DNA from 2 places in the Leeia sp. genome. Region 2 is predicted to be linked to the other one. Evidence: predicted binding sites of a transcription regulator. Region 2 holds the regulator's gene; the other holds the start of a gene.

Region 1 (10,381 bases), on a different contig from region 2:
TGTACCTTGCCCCCGGCCCAGACATGAACGGTATCGCCCTCGCGGTGCGCCCCGCCCTTGACCAGGGCCATGGCAATGGAGCGGCCCATGAAGGCACTGTGGTAGCTGGAGGTGACATGGCCCAGCATCGGCACCGGCGGCATGCCCTCGCCCGGCGCGCTGGCAGGCTGATTCAGCACTTGCGCGCCTTCCACCAGCACCACACTCGGGTCTTCGGTGAGCAGACCCACCAGCTGCTTGCGGTCCTTGCGCGCGGTGTCGCTGCGGGTGAGCGAGCGGCGGCCAAGGAAGCTGAACGGCTTTTTCATGCCCACGGCCCAGCCCATGCCGAGGTCGATGGGGCTGACCGAGCCGTCGGTATCCTGCCCGACGATGATGAAGCCCTTTTCGGCCCGCAGTACGTGCATGGTTTCCGTACCGTAGGGGGTGATGTCGAATTCGGCACCCGCCTTCATCACTTCTTCCCACAGGTAGTGGCCGTAGCTGGCGTCCACGTTGATTTCATAGGCCAGCTCGCCGGAGAAGCTGATGCGGAACACCCGCGCCGGCAGCCCGGCCATGGTACCTTCGCGGCCATCCATGAACTTGAAGGCGTCCTTGTCGAAGTCGATGTCGCCACACAGCTTTTGCAGTACCTTGCGGCTGTTGGGGCCGACCACGGCAACGGTGCTCCAGTGGTCGGTGACCGAGCTGAACCAGACTTTCAGCTCCGGCCATTCGGTCTGGTGCCAGCGTTCCAGCCAGTTCATCACCCGTGCGGCGCCACCGGTGGTGGTGGTCATGTGGAAGTGATCATCAGCCAGGCAGGCGGTCACACCGTCGTCCATCACCATGCCGTTTTCGTCCAGCATCAGGCCGTAGCGGCACTTGCCGGGGTCGAGCCTGCTCCAGGCATTGGAGTAGACGCGGTTGAGGAATTCACGCGCATCCGGGCCGCGCACGTCGATCTTGCCCAGCGTCGAGGCATCCATCACCCCCACACTGAGGCGGGTGGCTTTGTCCTCACGGTTCACCGCCGCATGGATGTCCTCGCCGCCCTTGGGGAAGTACCACGGCCGCATCCACTGCCCCACCACTTCAAACTCGGCACCGCGTGCCACGTGGGCGCTGTGGATCGGCGTATAGCGGCGCGGCTCCCAGGTATCGCCCTGCACATGGCCCGCCAGCGCGCCAAACGTCACTGGAGTGTAGGCCGGGCGGTAGGTGGTGGTGCCAACCTCAGCCACCGATTTGCCCAGCGCCTCAGCGGCGATGGCAAAGCCGTTGACGTTGGAGAGCTTGCCCTGGTCGGTACCGAAGCCCAGTGCGGTGTAGCGCTTGATGTGCTCGATATTGCGGTAATTTTCCTTCACCGCGGTGTAGATCGATGCTGAATCGACGTCGTTCTGGAAGTCGATGAAGGCCTTGGCACCCTTGCCTTCCGGCTTGCCATCCGGCACGCGGAAGATACGGCGCGAGCGCACCAGCCCCGGGTCGTCCACCTGCGGCAGCTCGCTGCTCACGCTGCGGTCAAACGCGGCCAGCACGCCCGCCATCGCGGTCTGCGTCTGAGTCAGCGCGGCGCCCAGCTGAAATTGCCCGGTGATAGAGCCGACGCAGGCAATGCCGCTGCGCCCGGTTTCCGGCACCACAAAGGCCAGCCGCGATTCGTCCCACAGCGGACGGCCGCCGTTATGGCAGAACAGGTGCACGGTCGGCGACAGGCCGCCGCTGGACAGCAGCGCGTCGCACGACAAGGTGGGGCCGCTGCCGTTCACCTGATTGCTGTGTGCATCCAGCCGCACCAGCCGTGCGCCAGTGACCTGACGGCCCCCCAGTGCCTTGGCAATGCCATAGCCCTTGTACAGCTGCACCCCGGCAGCTTCCACCGCCTGCTGGCGATGGCGCGCCGCGCCCTGGGCACGGGTGTCGATCAGGTGGACACGCGCCCCGGCTTCGGCCAGGTCACGCGCGGCATCGTAGCTGTAGTCGTTGTTGGTCATCAACGCCACCTCGTGCCCCACGCGCACGGCGTAGCGGTTGAGGTAGCTGTGGCCTGCGGCGGCGGTCAGCGTGCCCGGCAGGTCGTTGTAGCCAAACACCAGCGGGCGCTCGATGGCACCACAGGCCAGCACCAGCTGGTGCGCGCGAATCTTGTGCAGACGCTGGCGCGGCTGGGTGGCGATGCGGGCGGCAATCGGCATATGGTCTTGCTGCTGTTCCAGCGCCTGTACCAGATTGCCATCGTGTACGGCAAAGGCGGTGGTACGCGGCAGCAGCTGCACATTCGGCAGGCTGGCCAGCTCGGCCTGTACCGACTGCAGCCAGGCAGCAGCGGCCTGACCGCCAATCTGCTGCGCCGGATCGGACAGCAACCAGCCACCCAGTTCAGGCTGTTCGTCCACCAGGATGGTCTTCAGCCCGGCGCGACCCGCCAGCAGTGCGGACCACAGCCCGGCGGCACCACCACCGACCACCAGCACGTCCACGTGGTGGTGCAGGTGATCGTAGAATTCCGGGTCGGCCTCGCGCGGGGCCTCGGCATAGCCCGCTGCATTGCGGATGATGCGCTCGAACATCGGCCACAGGCTGGGGAAGCCCATGAAGGTCTTGTAGTAGAAGCCTGGCGGCATGAAGCGGCCCAGCTTGCCCATCATGCCCTTGAGGTCAAAGCCCAGCGTCGGCCAGCCGGTGGTGCTGCCTGCAATCAGGCCCTGATACAACTCGATCTGCGTGGCCTTGGCATCCGGTACGGTATACGCCCCGGTTTCCAGCTGGAACAGCGCATTCGGCTCTTCGGCACCCACGCCATAGATGCCGCGCGGACGGCCCAGCTTGAAGCTGCGGCCAATCATGCGCACGCCATTGGCCAGCAGGGCGGAGGCCAGCGTATCGCCGGCATAGCCGTGCATCTGCTGACCGTCAAAACGGAATTCGAGCGGCTGCGACCGGTCAATGCGGGCGCTGCTGCGTTCGACGCGATGGGTATTACGAACCGTACTCACGCCTCATTCTCCTGCAGGTAAAGCGGCTTGGCTTCCGCGAGGGTCCAGCAACCGGCGATTTCATGGGTGATGGTGCTGCGCTTGACGGCAAACACCTTGCGGCAGCCGCCGGTGTGCTGCCACTGCTCCCAGTGCCAGCCTTTCGGGTTCTTGCGCATGAACACGTAATCGCCCCAGGTGGCATCGTCCACCGCTTCCGGCTCGGCCGGGCGCACGATGTAGGCTTCACCGGCGTAGCTGAACTCTTCTTCCTCGCGCACTTCTTCGCAGAACGGACAACGAAATTGCAGCATGGGTCTGCTCCTCAGTGGGCCACGGCAGCGGCGCCGTGCTCGTCAATCAGGTGGCCGCTGTGGAAGCGGTCCAGCGCGAAGGCGGCGTTCAGCGGGTGCGGTGCGTCGTAGGCGATGGTATGGGCAAACACATGGCCGGAACCCGGCGTGGCCTTGAAGCCACCGGTACCCCAGCCACAGTTGAAGTACAGGCCCTTGACCGGCGTTTTCGAGATGATCGGGCAGGCATCGGGCGACACATCCACAATCCCGCCCCACTGCCGGTTCAGCCGCACGCGGGAGAACATCGGGAACAGCTCGATGATGGCAGCGGCGGTATGTTCGATCACATGCGGGCTGCCGCGCTGGGCATAGCTCAGGTAGCTGTCGATCCCAGCACCGATCACCAGCTCGCCCTTGTCGGACTGGCTGACGTAACCGTGCACCGCGCCAGACATCACCACCGTGTCCAGACAGGGCTTCATGGATTCAGACACAAACGCCTGCAGTGGGTGGCTCTCCAGCGGCAGACGGATACCGGCCAGCTTGGCCAGCACCGAGCTGTGACCGGCGGCTACGCAGCCCACCCGCTCGGTACGGATATAGCCCTGCGAGGTCTGCAAGCCCTTGATGCGGCCATTGTCGATGTCCATGCCGGTGACTTCGCACTGCTGGATGATGTCCACGCCAAGATCACTGGCAGCACGGGCAAAGCCCCAGGCCACCGCATCATGCCGCGCCACCCCGCCACGCGGCTGGAAGCTGGCCCCCAGCACCGGGTAGCGGGCACGCTTGCTGCAATCCAGCAGCGGGATGCGAGCCTGTACTTCGTCGGCGGTGAGCACCATGGCGTCCACCCCGTTCAGCACGTTGGCGTTCACCCGGCGCTCGATGTCGCGCATGTCCTGCAGGGTATGGCCGAGGTTGAACACCCCGCGCTGGCTGAACATGGTGTTGTAGTTCAGATCCTGCGACAGCCCTTCCCACAGCTTGAGCGCATGCTCATACAGCTGGGCGGCTTCGTCCCACAGGTAGTTGGAGCGCACGATGGTGGTGTTGCGCGCGGTATTGCCGCCGCCCAGATAGCCCCGCTCCAGCACGGCAATATTCTTCACACCGTGGTTCTTGGCCAAGTAATAGGCAGTGGCCAGCCCGTGGCCGCCGCCACCGACAATCACCACATCGTAAGAAGACTTCAGCTGCGGGCTACGCCACGCCGGGTCCCACTGCTGATTGTGCTTGAGCCCGTGCTTGAACAGGCTCCACAGCGAATAACGGTTGGATGGCATCATCTATCCTGTCTGGTGCGCTGCGCGAACATGGAAAAGCCCTGAAAACGAGGCTTCCCGGATGGCGTTCATTGTTCAAATTCGCCACTCTGTGCGATTGACCGGATCGGACGATGATTTGTTGATTTACGACAAGCCCCCTACCCGGCCTTTATGCCAGCCCGGCTTGACGCCCCCGGCCAGCCCGCACACAGTAGCACAGACTCCCCACCCGCAACGGCGACCAGCACCTCCTCCTGCGCCGCCGGACCACCCCCGGTCAGCCGGTGGGGAGTCGCCAGTGGCGGGCTACAGCGGGTAGACTCGCGGTATAATCTGCCGCAACGTCACCTTGTGTTCATACCAGACAACCCGGCCCCGCACTGTACAGTAGCTGCGCTGTGCATGGACAATGGGTACGACCCTTGACGTACCTCACCACCTGACAACCGAACCTTACCGGTTCCAGCCAACCATGCAACTCTTGCACCGCCATTACGCCCTGTACTTCACTGCTGAGGAGAATGAACACGGCGCCGTGCTGACCTGCCACGCCCAGCACTTCCTGAGCAAAGCTCATCAGCACATCACGCTGAGTGCCACCATCAGCCTGCCAGCAGCCATGGCTGCCTTGACTCGTCAAATGGAGGCAATAGAAGTCACCCAGTCCATCAGCATCAGGCAAAGCATTGCCTGGCACTATGAGGTCAATGCCAATGTCTGCTATGGCTATACGGCAGATTGCGACTTTGCCCATACCACGTGGACTCAGGGCATGGCAAAAGCCTACAGCACCCGCTTCAACATCGAGATGCTGGCCTTGCTGGACGCCCTGTCGCCTGAGGACCAGCATTTTATCCTGCACTTTTCCGAGCAGGACTGTAGCGACCCATTCTACGACTGTTACTACAGCGAGCTTAGCCATGCCCGCGACGGCTACCAGACTTTTCGGGCCCTGCGTGCGCAGTGGCAAACGTACCGCCATTAGCTGCCTGACTCCCGCTTGAATTGGGAGGTGGGTTTGCTATACCGAAGTCAGACCATAACACACTGAACAAGGGTAAGCGGATGCGGACCGTGCTGCTGGTGGCGTGCCTGCTGTTTTCGGCGATTCACGCCTGGGCGGGCGAGACATTGAAAATCGCTGCGGGGCTGTGGCTGGAGCCTTACGTGATTCAGGGTAAGCCACCCCGGGGCATGGAGCTGGATATCGTGCGTGAGGCTCTGCAGCATGCTGGCTTTCAGGTGACATTCATCCTGCAGCCTTTCCACCGGAGCAAGCTGCTGTTTACCACGGGTGAGGTGGATGGCGTGATGACCATTCAGGAAAGCTTCCCGGAGGCCAAGGCGGCCTATCTTTCCGAGCGGTATATCGCTTACCGGAATCAGGCCATTTCCTTGCAAACCCGACAGCTCCAGATCTACAGCATGGCAGACTTGCAGGGGTTTTCTGTTGAGGCCTTCCAGCAGGCCCAGTTTGCACTGGGAGAGGAATTTGCGGCAGTAGTACGCAAGCATCCGTCTTACAGTGAGACTGCGGATCAGCGTACGCAGGTCTTGAAACTGCTGGCAGGCCGGACGGATGTGGCGGTGATGGACGAACGGATTTTCCGCTATCAGCAGGCCCGCCTGCAAAAACAGCCCCCTGTCAACGTGCCCCCTTACCTGTTGCGGGGTACCGTTGAGATGCATAACCTGTTTCCCGCCACCTGGTATCGCATCGCGTTCAGAAAGCCCGCGCTGCGGGATGCATTCGACCGGGGCCTGGCCTTCCTGCGTACCAGCCACCGCTATCAGCAGATCGTGGATCAATACTTGCAGTAAGCCTACTCCTCATCCCGATAGCGCTCGGCAATCTCGCGGAATTCGGCTTCGATCTGCAGGAAGGCATCGAGAATGTCGGGGTCGAAGTGGCGAGCGCGGCCTTCGCGCAGGATGCGCACCGCTTCTTCGTGCGGGAAGGGGGGCTTGTAGACGCGGCGGGAGATGAGGGCATCGTAGACGTCGGCCACCGCCATCAGCCGGGCGGAGAGCGGGATGGCGTCGCCCGCCAGCCCTTCCGGGTAGCCGCTGCCGTCCCATTTTTCCTGATGGTAGTGCGCAATCTCGCGGGCAAAGGTGAGGAAGCTGTTGCTGCCGCCCAGCTCGCGCTCAACACTGAGGATGGTGTCCCGCCCGTAGAGGGTGTGCTTTTTCATTTCTTCAAATTCTTCTGCATCCAGCCGCCCCGGCTTGAGAAGAATACGATCGGGCACCCCCACCTTGCCGATGTCGTGCAATGGGGCGGATTTGTACAGCAGGGTAATGTTTTCCTCGGTGAGGGTATCGGCAAAGCGCGGGTGCTGGCGCAGGGTGCGGGCGAGCGCGGCGACGTAGTGTTGGGTGCGGCGGATGTGGTTGCCGGTCTCGTTGTCGCGGGTTTCTGCCATCGAGGCCATGGCGGTGATCAACGCATCCTGCAGGCGGCTGAGTTCGGCGGTGCGCTGCTGCACCAGGTGTTCCAGCAGCTGATTCTCCCCCTTCAGCCAGCGGCTGGCCTGACGCAGGCGCAGGTGGGTAGCGACACGGGCATAAAGGATGGGCGGGCTGATCGGCTTGGTGAGGTAATCCACCGCGCCGAGGCTGAGACCATACTCTTCGTCTTCATCCTGGCTGCGGGCGGTGAGGAAAATCACCGGAATGTCGGCGGTATCCGGGTTGGCCTTGAGCTGGCGGCAAACGCTGTAGCCGTCCATCTCCGGCATCATCACGTCGAGCAGGATCAGGTCGCAGCTGGGGGCCAGCTGCAGGGCCAGCGCGCCATTGACGGCAAGCCTGGTCCGGTAGTGGTCTTTCAGCAACCCGGCCATCAGGCTGAGGTTGTCTGGCGTGTCGTCCACCACCAGCAGGGTTAGCGGGCTGTTGCTCAGCGGCTCGGCCATGGGTGTGCTCCGCAATGATCCGACGGATTCAGGTCTTCCCTTCTTCCTTCAGTATTGCGGATGCCGCCGGGAAATCAAACCGGGACAGGGCCTGATTCAGCTTTAGCAGACCAGCGGCACCTAAACGGGCGCGGAGGAGGTCTTGCATGCCGGCGGCCATCTCACAGGCCTGTGCATCACACTCCCCCAGCAAGGTCAGTAACTGCTGTAGCGCCGTCTCCGGAGGTACGTCTGTGGCTTCGGCCTCATCGCCCTGCTGCGCCAGCCATGCGGCGGCATGGTGCAGGATGGATTTCAGCTCGGCGGCCAGCGTGTGCAGGGCGTCGGCAACACGCGCTTGCTGGTCGGCATGCAGGGCCTGCTCCAGTGTATTGGCGGCTTCGGCCAGCGCGTCTGCACCGAGGGTGGCGGCCACGCCACGCAAGGTGTGGGCACGACGTTCCGCATCGGCCATCTGGCCCGATTCCAGTTCGGACTGCAGCGCAAACAGGCAGTCGCGCTGGCCTTCGACAAAGCGAGCCAGCATGCGACGGAAAAAGGCGATGTCCCCTCGCATGCGGTGAACGGCGGCGTCCATGTCCAGCCCGGGAATGGGAATCCCCACCTGTGGCACCGGTGCGGGTGGCGGGGATGTGGCCGGACGGGCGATCTGACCGCGCCCCGCCCACTGTGACAGGGTGGTGTAGAACGCCGCCGGATCAATCGGTTTGGTGATGTGGTCGTTCATCCCCGCGCGCAGGCAGCGCTCGCGCTCGCTTTTCATAGCATGTGCGGTCATGGCCAGCACTGGCAAGCGAGCCAGCGCGGGGTCTTCACGCAGCAGCCGGGTGGCGGTCAGGCCATCCATATCCGGCATCTGGATATCCATCAAGACCAGGTCTACCGGGTGGTCGCCATGCAAGGCGGCTTGCAGCAGCTGCAGCGCCTCTTCGCCATTGTTGGCGACGCTAACCTGCGCCCCGGTGCCTTGCAGCAGCTCCAGTGCAATCTGCTGGTTGACATCGTTATCCTCGGCCAGCAGGACATGCAAGCCGGAGAAATCCGGCGGTACATCCACCGGGCGGGTCGGGATCAGGGCGGTGGGTTGATACAGGGCCATCACCCGCTGCTGCAAGGTGGAGAGGAGCAAAGGCACCGGCAGCGTTCCCTCCACCGAGCTGCCCTCGACCTCACGGCGTGCGGGCTCGTCACTGGCCGGGTAGAGCAGCAAGACCTTGGGCGGGGGCTCCGGTAGCAGGGACAGTAATGAAACCCCTACCCCATCCGCCGGGTCCAGCAGCAGCAACTGGCATGCATGCTGTTGCAAGGCATGCTGCGCCTGCGCCCCATCCGCGACCGCTTCAACGGTCAATGGCATGGTACGCAATGCAGACAGCAACCACTCACGCCAGGGGTCATCTCGTGCAACCAGCAAACAGCGCTGCCCGGTCAATGCGGCAGGCCAGTGGGTGGCCGGGGCGGGGCGTAACCTCAGCTGTGCCGTGAAATATACACGGGTCCCCTCGCCTTCCGTGCTGTCGATGCCGATATGACCTTGCATCAGCTCTACGATCGCCTTGGCGATGCTGAGCCCCAGCCCGGAGCCGCCAAAGCGGCGGGTAGTCGAATCATCCGCCTGGCTGAAGGCATGGAACAGCCGCTCAACCTGGGCTGCGCTGAGCCCGATGCCGGTATCCCGTACCTCAAAGGTCAACTCATGACATTCATCATCCAGCACCCGCGTACTGCAGGTCAGCGTCACCTCGCCAGCCTCGGTGAACTTGATGGCGTTGTTCAGCAGATTGATCAGCACTTGCCCCAGCCGCAGTGCATCGCCCAGCCAAAAGCGTGGCACTGCAGGGGGCACCAGCACCTGGTAGCGCAAGCCCTTCTCATGGGCTTTGCCACAGGTGACCGAGATCACATGCTCCAGCACCCGGTCCAGATCAAATTCCACCGGCTCCAGGTGCAGTTTGCCCGCCTCGATACGGGAGAAATCCAGAATGTCATTGATGATGCCCAGCAGCGCCACCCCGGCACGGTGGATTTTCTCGACATAATCGCGCTGTTGTGGCGACAGGGCCGTGCGCAAGGCCAGGTGCGCCATGCCGATGATGGCATTCATCGGCGTGCGGATCTCGTGGCTCATGTTGGCGAGGAACATGGATTTGGCGTGGGTGGTTTCCTCTGCCAGCTGGCGGGCCAGCTCGGCCTCCTGCAGCTCCAGCTGGAACTGGCGTAGCTGCAGCTGCTCCCGCTCTGCCGTGCTTTGCAGCAAACGCTCTTCGAGCTGCTTGCGCTCAGTGATGTCAGAGATGAAGGACAGGGTGGCGGGCTCGCCATTCCAGTCGATGCTCACTGCCGACAACTCGACCCATTGCACCCGGTCCTCCACGAGGTTGACGGTGCGGAAGCAGTAGTGAGGGGGAACGGGCTCACCACGCAAACGCCGCAAGTGATTCTCCAGTACCAGTGGCCGGTCCTCCGGATGCACCGCCGTCAGGAAAGGCTGGCTGAACAGAGTTTCCCGATCCAGCCCGGTCAGGGTCAACACGCGTGGATTGGCATACACAATATGCCCGTTGGCCACCGCCAGAATGCCTTCGGTGACATTGTCCAGCACCAGCCGGTGCTGCTCTTCCGAGCGGTTGAGCGCAGCCTGCAGCTGATGGCGTCGGTCCACATCCAGAATGGCCCACACCGAGCCACACAAGGGGTCCAGCCGATCAATCAGCTGCCCCGACAGCAGCGCCCAGAACACCGTGCCATCAGCACGGCGCAGAGGCCGTTCTTCCTCATGGGCACTGCCCGCCTGCATCTGCTGCATGGCTGCGGCCATCCACGGTGAAAAAACCGTGTCTTCGGCAAAGTAATCCACCAGCCGACAGCCTGCCAGACTATCGGCAGACACCCCCAGCAAATGCCCCAATGCCGGGTTACCCCACTGCACCCGGCCA
Region 2 (10,381 bases):
CATGAAGTCCATGGTCAGCGTCGGCTCATCCACTGTCAGCATCGGCAGGCCAACCGGATTGTCCTTGTCGGCAATGGTGACACCGATACCGATGTCTTCCACACCCGAGATGATCACGATGTCACCGGCTTCTGCTTCGTCCACCGGCACGCGGTCCAGACCCTTGAAGCCCAGCACCTGGTTGATGCGGCCTTGGGCCACCTGGTCTTCGTGGTTCATCACCACCACAGCCTGGCCCGGCTTGATGCGGCCATTCAGGATACGACCCACGCCCAGACGGCCGGTATAGCTGGAGTAATCCAGCGCCGCCAGCTGCAGCTGCAACGGGGCTTCCGGATCGCCACTCGGGGCCGGTACGTGCTTGAGCACGGTATCGAACAGCGGACGCATGTCCGACGATTCCTGATCCAGCTCCATCTTGGCAAAGCCATTCAGGCCGGACGCGTACACAATCGGGAAATCCAGCTGCTCGTCAGAGGCACCCAGTTTGTCGAACAGGTCGAAGGTCTGGTTCACCACCCAGTCCGGACGGGCGCCCGGACGATCCACCTTGTTGATCACCACGATCGGACGCAGCCCCAGCGCCAGCGCCTTCTTGGTCACGAAACGGGTTTGCGGCATCGGGCCTTCCACCGCGTCCACCAGCAGCAGCACACCGTCCACCATGCCCAGCACGCGCTCCACTTCCCCACCGAAGTCGGCGTGACCCGGGGTATCCACGATGTTGATGTGGGTACCTTCGTAGTCGATGGCGGTATTCTTGGCCAGGATCGTGATGCCACGCTCCTTTTCCAGATCGTTGCTGTCCATCACCCGTTCATCAACCTGCTGGTTGTCGCGGAAGGTGCCGCTCTGGCGCAGCAGTTGGTCCACCAGCGTGGTTTTACCGTGGTCAACGTGGGCAATGATGGCGATATTGCGTAAGGCGCGTGTCATGGGCTTTTCTGCCGGATTTTCAAAACCCTGAATCATAACATGGTTTTGTGTCAGTCGTCCGCATCTGCTAACCCGTATTGCTGCCCATCCCTGCCGCTGGCTACCATGCCAACACCCTGCCATTGGACGATTTCATGCGCACACCTCGCCTGATGTTACCGCTAGCCTTGTTGCTGCTGGCCTTGCCGAGCTGGGCCAGCAGCAATGCTGCCAGCACCCAGACCTTGCTGTGGGTGATGCTGATCCTGTTGCTGGCGCGCTTCTCCAGCCTGATCGAGCGCATAGGTCAGCCCGCTGTGCTGGGTGAGTTGCTGGCCGGCGTCGCATTGGGCAATCTCGCGCTGGCAGGCCTGCCGGGGCTGGATCAGGTTCACACGGACCCCGTCATCCGTTTTCTGGCCGAGTTGGGCGTGGTGATCCTGCTGTTCCAGATCGGGCTGGAATCCAATCTGCAGTCCATGAAACAAGTTGGTGGGCGCGCTTTTGCCGTGGCCACGGTGGGGGTCGTCGTGCCGTTTGCACTGGGCACGCTGTTGATCGGCCCGTGGCTACTCCCCCAAGCCGGTTTGATGGCCCACCTGTTTCTCGGGGCCGCCCTGACGGCCACATCGGTTGGCATTACCGGGCGCGTGTTCCGTGATGCGCAAGCGCTGCACACGCAAGAAGCCCGTATCGTGCTGGGCGCTGCCGTGATTGATGATGTGATGGGCCTGGTGATTCTGGCCGTGGTGGCCGGTCTGGCGAAAACCGGCAGCGTGGACGCGCTGGAGATTGCGCGGGTCAGCGCGGTGGCGCTGCTGTTTCTGATTGCTGCAGTCGTGCTGGGGCGCTGGCTGACACCGCTGATCAGCCGCTTCATGGCGTCCATCCACAGTGGGCCCGCCATGCAGTTCACTTTGCTGATCAGCTTCTGCCTTGGCTTCGCCTGGCTATCTGCTGCAGCAGGCCTCGCGCCCATTGTGGGTGCTTTTGCCGCCGGGCTGATTCTGGACGCCAGCTACCTGTCCCGCTTTGAAGCCGAAATGATCCGCCATGAAGTGCACAAGGTAGTGCTGAATCATGGTGCGGTGCTGGAGCAAGAGGTAGACCACATCCTGAATCAGCATGCTGAACACCGCCCGATGCGGCTGATGGAACCCATTGGTTATCTGCTGACCCCGATCTTCTTTGTGGTCACCGGTATGCAGGTCAAGCTGGATGTGTTCAGCCAGCCGCATACCCTGCTGCTCACGGCGCTGATCCTGCTGGTCGCTATTGCCGGCAAGCTATGTGCAGGACTCGCTGCCGGCAAAAGTGATCGCTGGCTGGTTGGCTGGGGCATGGTGCCACGCGGGGAAGTCGGCCTGATTTTTGCCCAGATGGGCAAAAGTATCGGCGCGCTGAACGATGAACTCTACTCGGTAATCGTACTGGTGGTGGTGCTCAGCACGCTGGTCACCCCACCGCTACTGGCTTGGCGGCTGAAAGGATCGGCAACACACTAAGCGATGCGTCTCCATGCTGGAGCCATCGCCCACGATATCAGGCATGCAGGAAATAGCGGGCAAACTGATCCGCCAGTAGCCGCCCGCTCTCAGTCAGCCACAGGGTGCGATGCCGCTGCAGCAGATAGCCCGCCTTGATCCAGCCTTGTAGCTGCTTCAGCTCGGTCGCAAAGTATTGCTCGAACTGCACCATATAAGTCAGCTCAAACGTCATGAAGTCCAGATAGCCCAGGCAGAGCAGTTGCTGCGCCATCGCACGCCGCATCAGGATATCCAGCGACAGCTTGCGCGCCGCCGCCAAAGGGCGTTTACCCTGCTGCAGCTGTTTGAGGTAAGCCGTTTCCGCACTATTCCAGCCCTGGACGGCACCCAGCAAAGTGCTGGCCCCTGGCCCAAGACCAATCCACTCGCCATCCTCCGCGATCAGATCACCCTCCCCGGTCAACATCAGTCGACCGAGCCGCTGCGCATGCCGCCATGGGTCATCTGCACGGGTAAACCAGCCGCCCGCCAGATGGCCATAACCCAGCTCATCCAGCCATTGCAACACCTGATACAGCTGCTCTTTTTGTTGCAACAGCTGGCTGGCGGATACGGCTGCCGCCACCACACCCCGCAAACAAAACCGGGCGGGCTGCATGAGCAACAAGGCGTGCACCTGTGCCATGGCCTCCGCATCCATGAGCTGTCCCAGCCACAGTTCCACACCGACCCTGCCGCCAGCCTGTTGCAACACAGCGGGCAGTACGGTGAGGCATAAGGCATGGAAACCGGACTCGCCCCCCGCCATGCTGCGCAGCATCACGTCAGCGCCAGGCACGCCTGAGCAATCCGGCACATCCGCCTGCCCCAGATACAGTACGATGCCACAAGGCATACTTGGAGACACGGAGTCACGCCGCTGCAGCCAGTCGGCCAGCGCCAGCGCAAAAACCTGTGGATGCGCTGACACATGCAGCTGCATCTGGGTCGGTTGACGCTTGCCCAGCAAGGCGCACCACTGCTGCCACTCCAGCGTAATGGCCTCTTGTACAGGCTGCACTGCCGCCGGCTTGCGCGGCCAGCATTCCGTCATGCACAGCGCGGGTGGCAGACGGCCGATCGCCGGGCGCGACCAGGCTCGCCCGACGGCTGCGTCATTCAGCCGGGGCTGTCGAATCTGGCGAAGTGCGGGGAAAGCGGCGATGTCGTCCATGTTGAAAGACAACATTTGTCCCCAGCCACGTGGGACGGCCACTGTCGGAAAATCCGCATTCAGGCTATGATGTTGACCAAGCGAGAGGACGGGCATGGTTGGGTTGGGGTTGTGAGCAGTTTTTGCCACTATGCCCATACCCCGCCCGTTCGTGGTTGACCTGTATCAACACCTTACCGATTTGGCATGAACCATACCTCCACCATCCCTATTCAGGAAGTGTCCCTCAAGCACCTCAAGGTAGCGTGCTCCAGTTGTAGCCTGCGCGAGCTGTGTTTGCCGCTGGGCCTGAACAGTGATGAAATGAACCAGCTGGAAACCGTCATCACCCAGCGCGTCAAAGTCAAAAAGGGTGAGCCGCTATACCGAGCTGGTGATGCCATGCGCTCCCTGTTTGCGGTGCGACTGGGTTTCTTCAAGATGAGCGTGCTGTCAGAAGATGGCCGCGAGCAAGTCACCGGTTTCCAGATGGCAGGCGAATTGCTGGGGCTGGACGCCATCAGCACGGAGACGCATAGCTGCGGTGCCATTGCGCTGGAAGACTCCGAGGTCTGCGAGATTCCGTTTGCCGATCTGGAGGAACTGAGCCGGCATATCCCTTCCTTGCAGAATAATTTCTACAAGGTGCTGTCCCGTGAAATCGTACGAGACCATGGCGTCATGATGTTGCTGGGTAATATGAAGGCCGAGGAACGCTTGGCTGCTTTCCTGCTGAACCTGTCACAACGCTTTGCCTTGCGCGGTTACTCCTCCCGCAGCTTTGTGCTGCGCATGACGCGTGAGGAAATTGGCAGCTATCTGGGGCTCAAGCTGGAAACCATCAGTCGCGGCTTCTCGCGTTTCCAGGATCAGGGGCTGATCCGGGTCCACAACAAGGAAATCGAAATCCTGGACCTGCCCGCCCTGAAACAGGTGTTGTCGGGATGTGCAGGCAAAGCCTAACCCTGCACACTTCAGGACACAGGAAGGTCTGTACATGCTGCGCCTGAGTCTGGATGCCCTTACCGTTCTGGATACCATCGATCGCCAGGGCAGCTTTGCTGCAGCTGCCGAAGTGCTGCATCGCGTACCGTCTGCGATTACCTATATCGTTCAAAAGCTTGAGCAGGATATGGATGTCAAGCTGTTTGACCGCAGCGGGCATCGCGCACGACTCACGCCGGCTGGGCAAGAGTTGCTGCGAGAAGGCCGCCACCTGCTGCGTGCAGCAGGTGAGCTGGAAAGCCGGGTCAAGCGGGTTGCCACAGGCTGGGAGACCGAGCTGTCCATTGCCATGGACACCCTCTTCCCCAGCAGCGCACTGCTGCCCATGCTAACGGATTTCTATGCACAAGGTAGTGGTACCCGTATCCGCATCACCCATGAGGTATTGGGGGGAACCTGGGATTCGCTGCTGACCCGACGCTCCGATCTGGTGGTTGGCGCGCCGGGTGATGCTCCGGCGGGCGGTGGTTTTTCCACCCGTACCATCGGGTCGCTGGATTTCGTGTTCTGTGTCGCACCCAATCATCCTCTGGCCGAATTGCCGGAACCCCTGCAGCCACAAGATATCCTGTGGCATCGCTCGGTTGCCGTCGCGGACACCTCTCGCAGCCTGCCACCACGCTCGTCCGGCATTCTCAGTGGTCAGGAAATCCTGCACGTACCCGACATGCCGACCAAGCTGACGATCCAGCTCAGCGGTCTGGCCTGCGGCTATCTGGCCCGGGAGATTGCAGAGCCTTACCTGCGACAAGGGCGCTTGATCCACAAACAAGTGGTGGATCAACGCTTACCTCACCCTTTCCATCTGGCCTGGCGTGCCAGCGATAGCGGCAACGCCCTGCAATGGTGGCTGAAGCGGCTTGATCAACCCGACCTGATGCAGAAGCTGCTGCATCCCCCCGTCATGCTGTAAACGGTCTACAATTCATGACAACCCGGCCGTCTGGCCGCCCCGAATACCCCCCACCGTCACGGTGCAACTTTTGATGCAAAGGAGCAACTTGTGGTTATTTCGCGCAGAACCGTACTCAAACAGCTGACTGCCGCCCTCGTGGTGAGTGGGGTCATTGGTGTGGCACACGCTGCCGAGCCCTTCAAGGTAGGCTTCGTCTATGTGGGCCCGGTGGGTGATGCTGGCTGGACCTACGCCCATGATCAAGGCCGTCAGGCCGTCGAAAAGATGTTCCCAGGCAAGGTAAAAACCACGTTTGTGGAAAGCGTACCGGAAGGAGCGGATGCCGAACGGGTGATCCGCAAGCTGGCGCAAGATGGCAACAAGGTGATCTTCACCACCTCCTTTGGCTATATGAACCCGACGCTGAAGGTGGCCAAGCAGTTCCCGAACACTGTGTTCCTGCACGCCACCGGTTTCAAGAGCGACAAGAACGTCGGCACCTACGATGTCCGCACCTATGAAGGTGCCTATCTGGCCGGTTATGTGGCGGGCCTGACCAGCAAGACCAGCAAACTGGGCGTGGTGGCCTCGGTGCCGATTCCGGAAGTGGTACGCAATATTGACGCCTTCACCCTCGGCGCACGCGCCAACAACCCGAAGGCCACCGTCAAGGTCATCTGGATCAACAGCTGGTACGACCCGGCCAAGGAGCGCCAGGCGGCTGAAACCCTGATCGCCCAAGGCGTCGATACCTTGATGCAGAACACCGACTCCGCAGCCGTGGTGCAAACCGCTCAGGAGAAAAAGGTGAAAGCCTTCGGTTGGGATTCGGACATGACCAAGTTCGGCGCCGATGCCCACCTGGCCGCCAGCCAGATCAACTGGGGGGTGTATTACACCAAGGCCGTCAAGGCCGCGATGGATGGCAACTGGAAGAACGAACCCATCTGGTGGGGCCTGAAAGAAGGTATGATTGATCTGGGCGCGCTGAACAAGAGCCTGCCGGAAGATGTGAAGAAGAAACTGGCCGCTCGCCGTGCCGACATCATCTCCGGCAAAGCCCCAATCTTCGCCGGTCCGATCAAGGACAACACTGGTGCCGTGAAAGTAGCTGCAGGCAAAACCTTGTCTGATGGCGACATGCATGGCATTACCTGGTACGTGGAAGGTGTGGAAGGTACGGTGCCGAAGTAAGGCGATAGCCGCCAACAAAAAACCGGCCAGTTGGCCGGTTTTTTGTTGGCGGCGCGAGGCTAACCAATTCTACAGCCCCTTCACCGCATAAATGCCTGGCGCATTACGCCAGTAACCTTTGTAATCCATGCCAAAACCGAACAGGAAGCGGTCGGCCACTTCCAGCCCGATGAAATCGGCCTTGATGCCCGGTGCCTTGCGATCATGCAGCTTGTCCACCAGCACGGCCACCAGCACCTCGGCTGCACCTTCTTCTCGGCAGTAACGCACGATTTCTGCCAGGGTATGCCCTTCATCCAGAATATCGTCCACCACCAGAACGGTACGGCCTTTGACCGGCTCCGTCGGCTTCACTACCCAGGCCAGACGCCCACCCGAAGTTTCCTTGCCATAGCGGGTGGCATGCAGGTACTCGCACTGCAGGGGAAAGGTCAAACGCGGCAACAACTGACCCGTAACGATCAGCCCGCCATTCATCACACAGAACAACAAAGGATCTTGATCTGCCAGCCGGCTGGTAATCTGGCTGGCCATGCGGGCCAGCGCTGCCTCGACCTCGGCGTGGTCATGCAGGCAATCAGCTTCATCCAGTACGCGCTGGGCTTCAATATGGGCGTTCGACATGGTCGGGATTCACGGCTTATGCAAAGCGGCATTTTAAACTACCCGGCCCGCCGGTTAAAGGGTGGTGAACCGTATTTCCCCGTTTGGCCCGCTCAATGGTTGCGTTTGCCAGACTGCTTGGGGCAACCTTGGCACGGCTGGCCAATGCCACACTGCACCAACGTCTCCTTGATGGCACAGACGGAGCGACGGCACGCCATCACCGGTACCCCATTTTCTTGCGCCAGGGCACGGAAATGGCGCATCACATTGTGGCCCAGAAAATCCGTGAACAGGATCAGCAACTGGGTATCCTTCGGCAGCCCCGGCAGCTTGCGCTGGTGCGATGCATTGCGACCCGTGATGTGACGTGAAATCTGGATGCCATGGTCCAGCAGCAGCTGCGGAATGTTACCCAGGGTATCGGCACCGATGATCATGGCGTTCATGTTTGCGTCCATACATTAATGATAACCATTATCATTATATTATGTGGCGGGCATGTCGTGTCAAGTCTGCCATCAGGCTGCGCGAACCCCTTGCATCCCCGCACAGAATCAGCGATGCTGAACACTGAAGCCTCATGGAGTCCTGCATGCTGAACCAGACTGTACCTTCGTTCACCGCCGCAGCCAGTGGCGTAAATCCGTTTCACTTCTCACCCGGCCAAGGCCGTTGGCTGGTTCTCTACTTCTACCCCAAAGACAGCACGCCCGGTTGCACCAACGAGGGCAACGATTTCCGCGACCTGCACGCCGAATTTGCCAGCCTGCAAGCCGATGTGGTGGGCGTCTCGCGTGACTCGGTCAAATCCCACGACCGCTTTCGCGAGAAGATGGGCTACCCGTTTCCGCTGCTGGCGGATACCGATGAAGCCCTGTGTACCCTGTTCGACGTGATCCGCATGAAGAACATGTATGGCAAACAGGTGCGCGGTATTGAACGCAGCACCTTCCTGATCGACCCCGCAGGCGTACTGGTGGAAGCCTGGCGCGGGGTCAAGGTACCCGGCCATGCGGCCAACGTCTTGGCCGCCTTGAAAGCGCGTGTCATGCAAGCGTAATCTGTTCACCGTAGCGTGTCCTTGTCCAACAACGAAAGGAAAATCCGCATGGGTAGCCCGGCCAAGCGCAGCAAGAAAAGCCCCGTCGCCACCAAGCTGTTCGTTCTGGATACCAACGTGCTGATGCACGACCCTACCAGCCTGTTCCGTTTCGATGAGCACGACATCTTCCTGCCGATGATGACGCTGGAAGAACTGGACAACAACAAGAAGGGCATGTCGGAAGTCTCCCGCAATGCCCGCCAGGCCAGCCGCTTCCTCGACCAGATGGTCAGCGGCACCGAAGGCACCCTGGACCAGGGCATTCCGCTGGCGGAACCCTCTCAAGGTGGTGCCACCGGCAATCTGTTCCTGCAAACCGCCCCGCTCGCCCCCACTACCCCGGCCCACCTGCCGCTCGGTAAGGCCGACAACCTGATCCTGTCGGTGGTCGCCGCCCTGCGCGAGCAGCACCCTGGGCGGCAAGTCATTCTGGTGTCGAAAGACATCAATATGCGCATCAAGTCCCGCGCGCTGGGCATTGCAGCCGAGGACTACACCAACGACAAGGTACTGGAAGACACCGATTTGCTGTACACCGGCTTCCAGGAATTGCCTGCCGATTTCTGGGATGCACACAGCAAGGGCATGAGCAGTTGGCAGGAAGGAGGGCGTACCTTCTACAAGCTGAGCGGACCTCTGTGCAAGTCCTTGATGGTCAATGAATTTTTGTTTGGCGGTGGCCAGGAGGATTTCAGTGCCATCGTGCGAGAGCAAACTGGCAAGACGGTGGTGCTGGAAACCCTGAAGGACTATACCCATCAGAAGAACAATGTCTGGGGTATCACCGCGCGTAACCGTGAGCAGAATTTCGCCCTCAACCTGCTGATGGACCCGAATATTGATTTCGTCACCCTGCTGGGTCAGGCCGGTACCGGCAAAACCCTGATGACACTGGCAGCCGGTCTGGCGATGACGCTGGAGAAAAAACTCTACACCGAAATCATCGTCACCCGGGTTACCGTACCGGTTGGGGAAGACATCGGCTTCCTGCCGGGGACGGAAGAGGAAAAGATGACGCCCTGGATGGGCGCGCTGGAAGACAATCTGGATGTCCTCAACCAGAGCGACCAGGAAGCCGGGGAATGGGGCCGCGCTGCTACCCGCGACCTGATTCGAGCCCGTATCAAGGTGAAATCCCTGAATTTCATGCGCGGCCGCACCTTTCTCAACAAGTTTGTCATCATCGACGAAGCCCAGAACCTGACCTCCAAGCAGATGAAAACGCTGATCACCCGTGCCGGCCCCGGCACCAAGATCATTTGCCTCGGCAATATCGCGCAGATTGATACGCCGTACCTGACGGAGGGCAGCTCCGGCCTGACCTATGTGGTGGACCGTTTCAAGGGTTGGGCGCACTCCGGACACGTGACCCTGCAACGCGGCGAGCGTTCTCGCCTTGCCGATTACGCAGCAGAGACGCTATAGTCAAACGGATATCCATCCGAAGCAGCGGCACCAATCTGGTGCCGCTGCACACCCATAGGGAACGCGCGCGTCCATGAGCATGCTGGCGGTATTCAATCAGAAAGGTGGCGTCGGCAAGACCACCACAGCCTTCAACCTGGCGGCAGCCATGCGCCGGGACAATGTCCACCCCTTGATGATCGACCTGGACCCCCAGTGCCACCTGACGATGCTGTCTGGCGCACAAACCCAGCTCGGCACCTCGCTATACGGCTTCTACAAGGGTGAGAAATACCTGACGGACCTGATCCAGCAATTGCCCAACGGGCTGAACCTGATCCCTTCGCATATTGAGCTGTGCAAGATCGACATGTTGCTGGGCAAGGAAACCAAGATTGCCACCAAGCTCAAACATGCCATTCATGATGAAATGCTGGCGACGCCGGATATGCCCATCATCATGGACTGCTGCCCAATGCTGGGGGTGCTGTCGGTCAACGCCATTGTGGCCAGCGAACGCGTACTGGTGCCCGTGGCCGCCGACTTCTTGTCCTACCAGGGCGCGGTACAACTCAGCAACA

The links. The regulator FNR, encoded in region 2, switches genes on or off when oxygen is low (the NO sensors DNR and NnrR bind a similar motif). The targets are predictions, from matches to a motif close to TTGATNNNNATCAA.
Region 1: a site for FNR is predicted at 4,667-4,680, ahead of ACE3O2_RS00845 (sarcosine oxidase subunit beta family protein). Genes of this name have one in related genera too.

What each region holds. Positions count from the first base shown of each region.
Region 1 covers NZ_JAYREC010000001.1:118,631-129,011, forward strand. The annotation lists gene ACE3O2_RS00835 (sarcosine oxidase subunit alpha family protein) at 1-2,984, opposite strand, end outside; gene ACE3O2_RS00840 (sarcosine oxidase subunit delta) at 2,981-3,277, opposite strand; gene ACE3O2_RS00845 (sarcosine oxidase subunit beta family protein) at 3,289-4,545, opposite strand; gene ACE3O2_RS00850 (hypothetical protein) at 5,000-5,512, shown strand; gene ACE3O2_RS00855 (substrate-binding periplasmic protein) at 5,593-6,348, shown strand; gene ACE3O2_RS00860 (HD-GYP domain-containing protein) at 6,351-7,445, opposite strand; gene ACE3O2_RS00865 (PAS domain S-box protein) at 7,474-10,381, opposite strand, start outside.
Region 2 covers NZ_JAYREC010000002.1:644,074-654,454, forward strand. The annotation lists gene typA (translational GTPase TypA) at 1-936, opposite strand, end outside; gene ACE3O2_RS08725 (cation:proton antiporter) at 1,071-2,420, shown strand; gene ACE3O2_RS08730 (hypothetical protein) at 2,458-3,630, opposite strand; gene fnr (fumarate/nitrate reduction transcriptional regulator Fnr) at 3,802-4,557, shown strand; gene ACE3O2_RS08740 (LysR family transcriptional regulator) at 4,592-5,512, shown strand; gene ACE3O2_RS08745 (BMP family ABC transporter substrate-binding protein) at 5,603-6,688, shown strand; gene ACE3O2_RS08750 (hypoxanthine-guanine phosphoribosyltransferase) at 6,758-7,312, opposite strand; gene ACE3O2_RS08755 (DUF2325 domain-containing protein) at 7,405-7,740, opposite strand; gene ACE3O2_RS08760 (peroxiredoxin) at 7,887-8,354, shown strand; gene ACE3O2_RS08765 (PhoH family protein) at 8,403-9,821, shown strand; gene ACE3O2_RS08770 (ParA family protein) at 9,895-10,381, shown strand, end outside.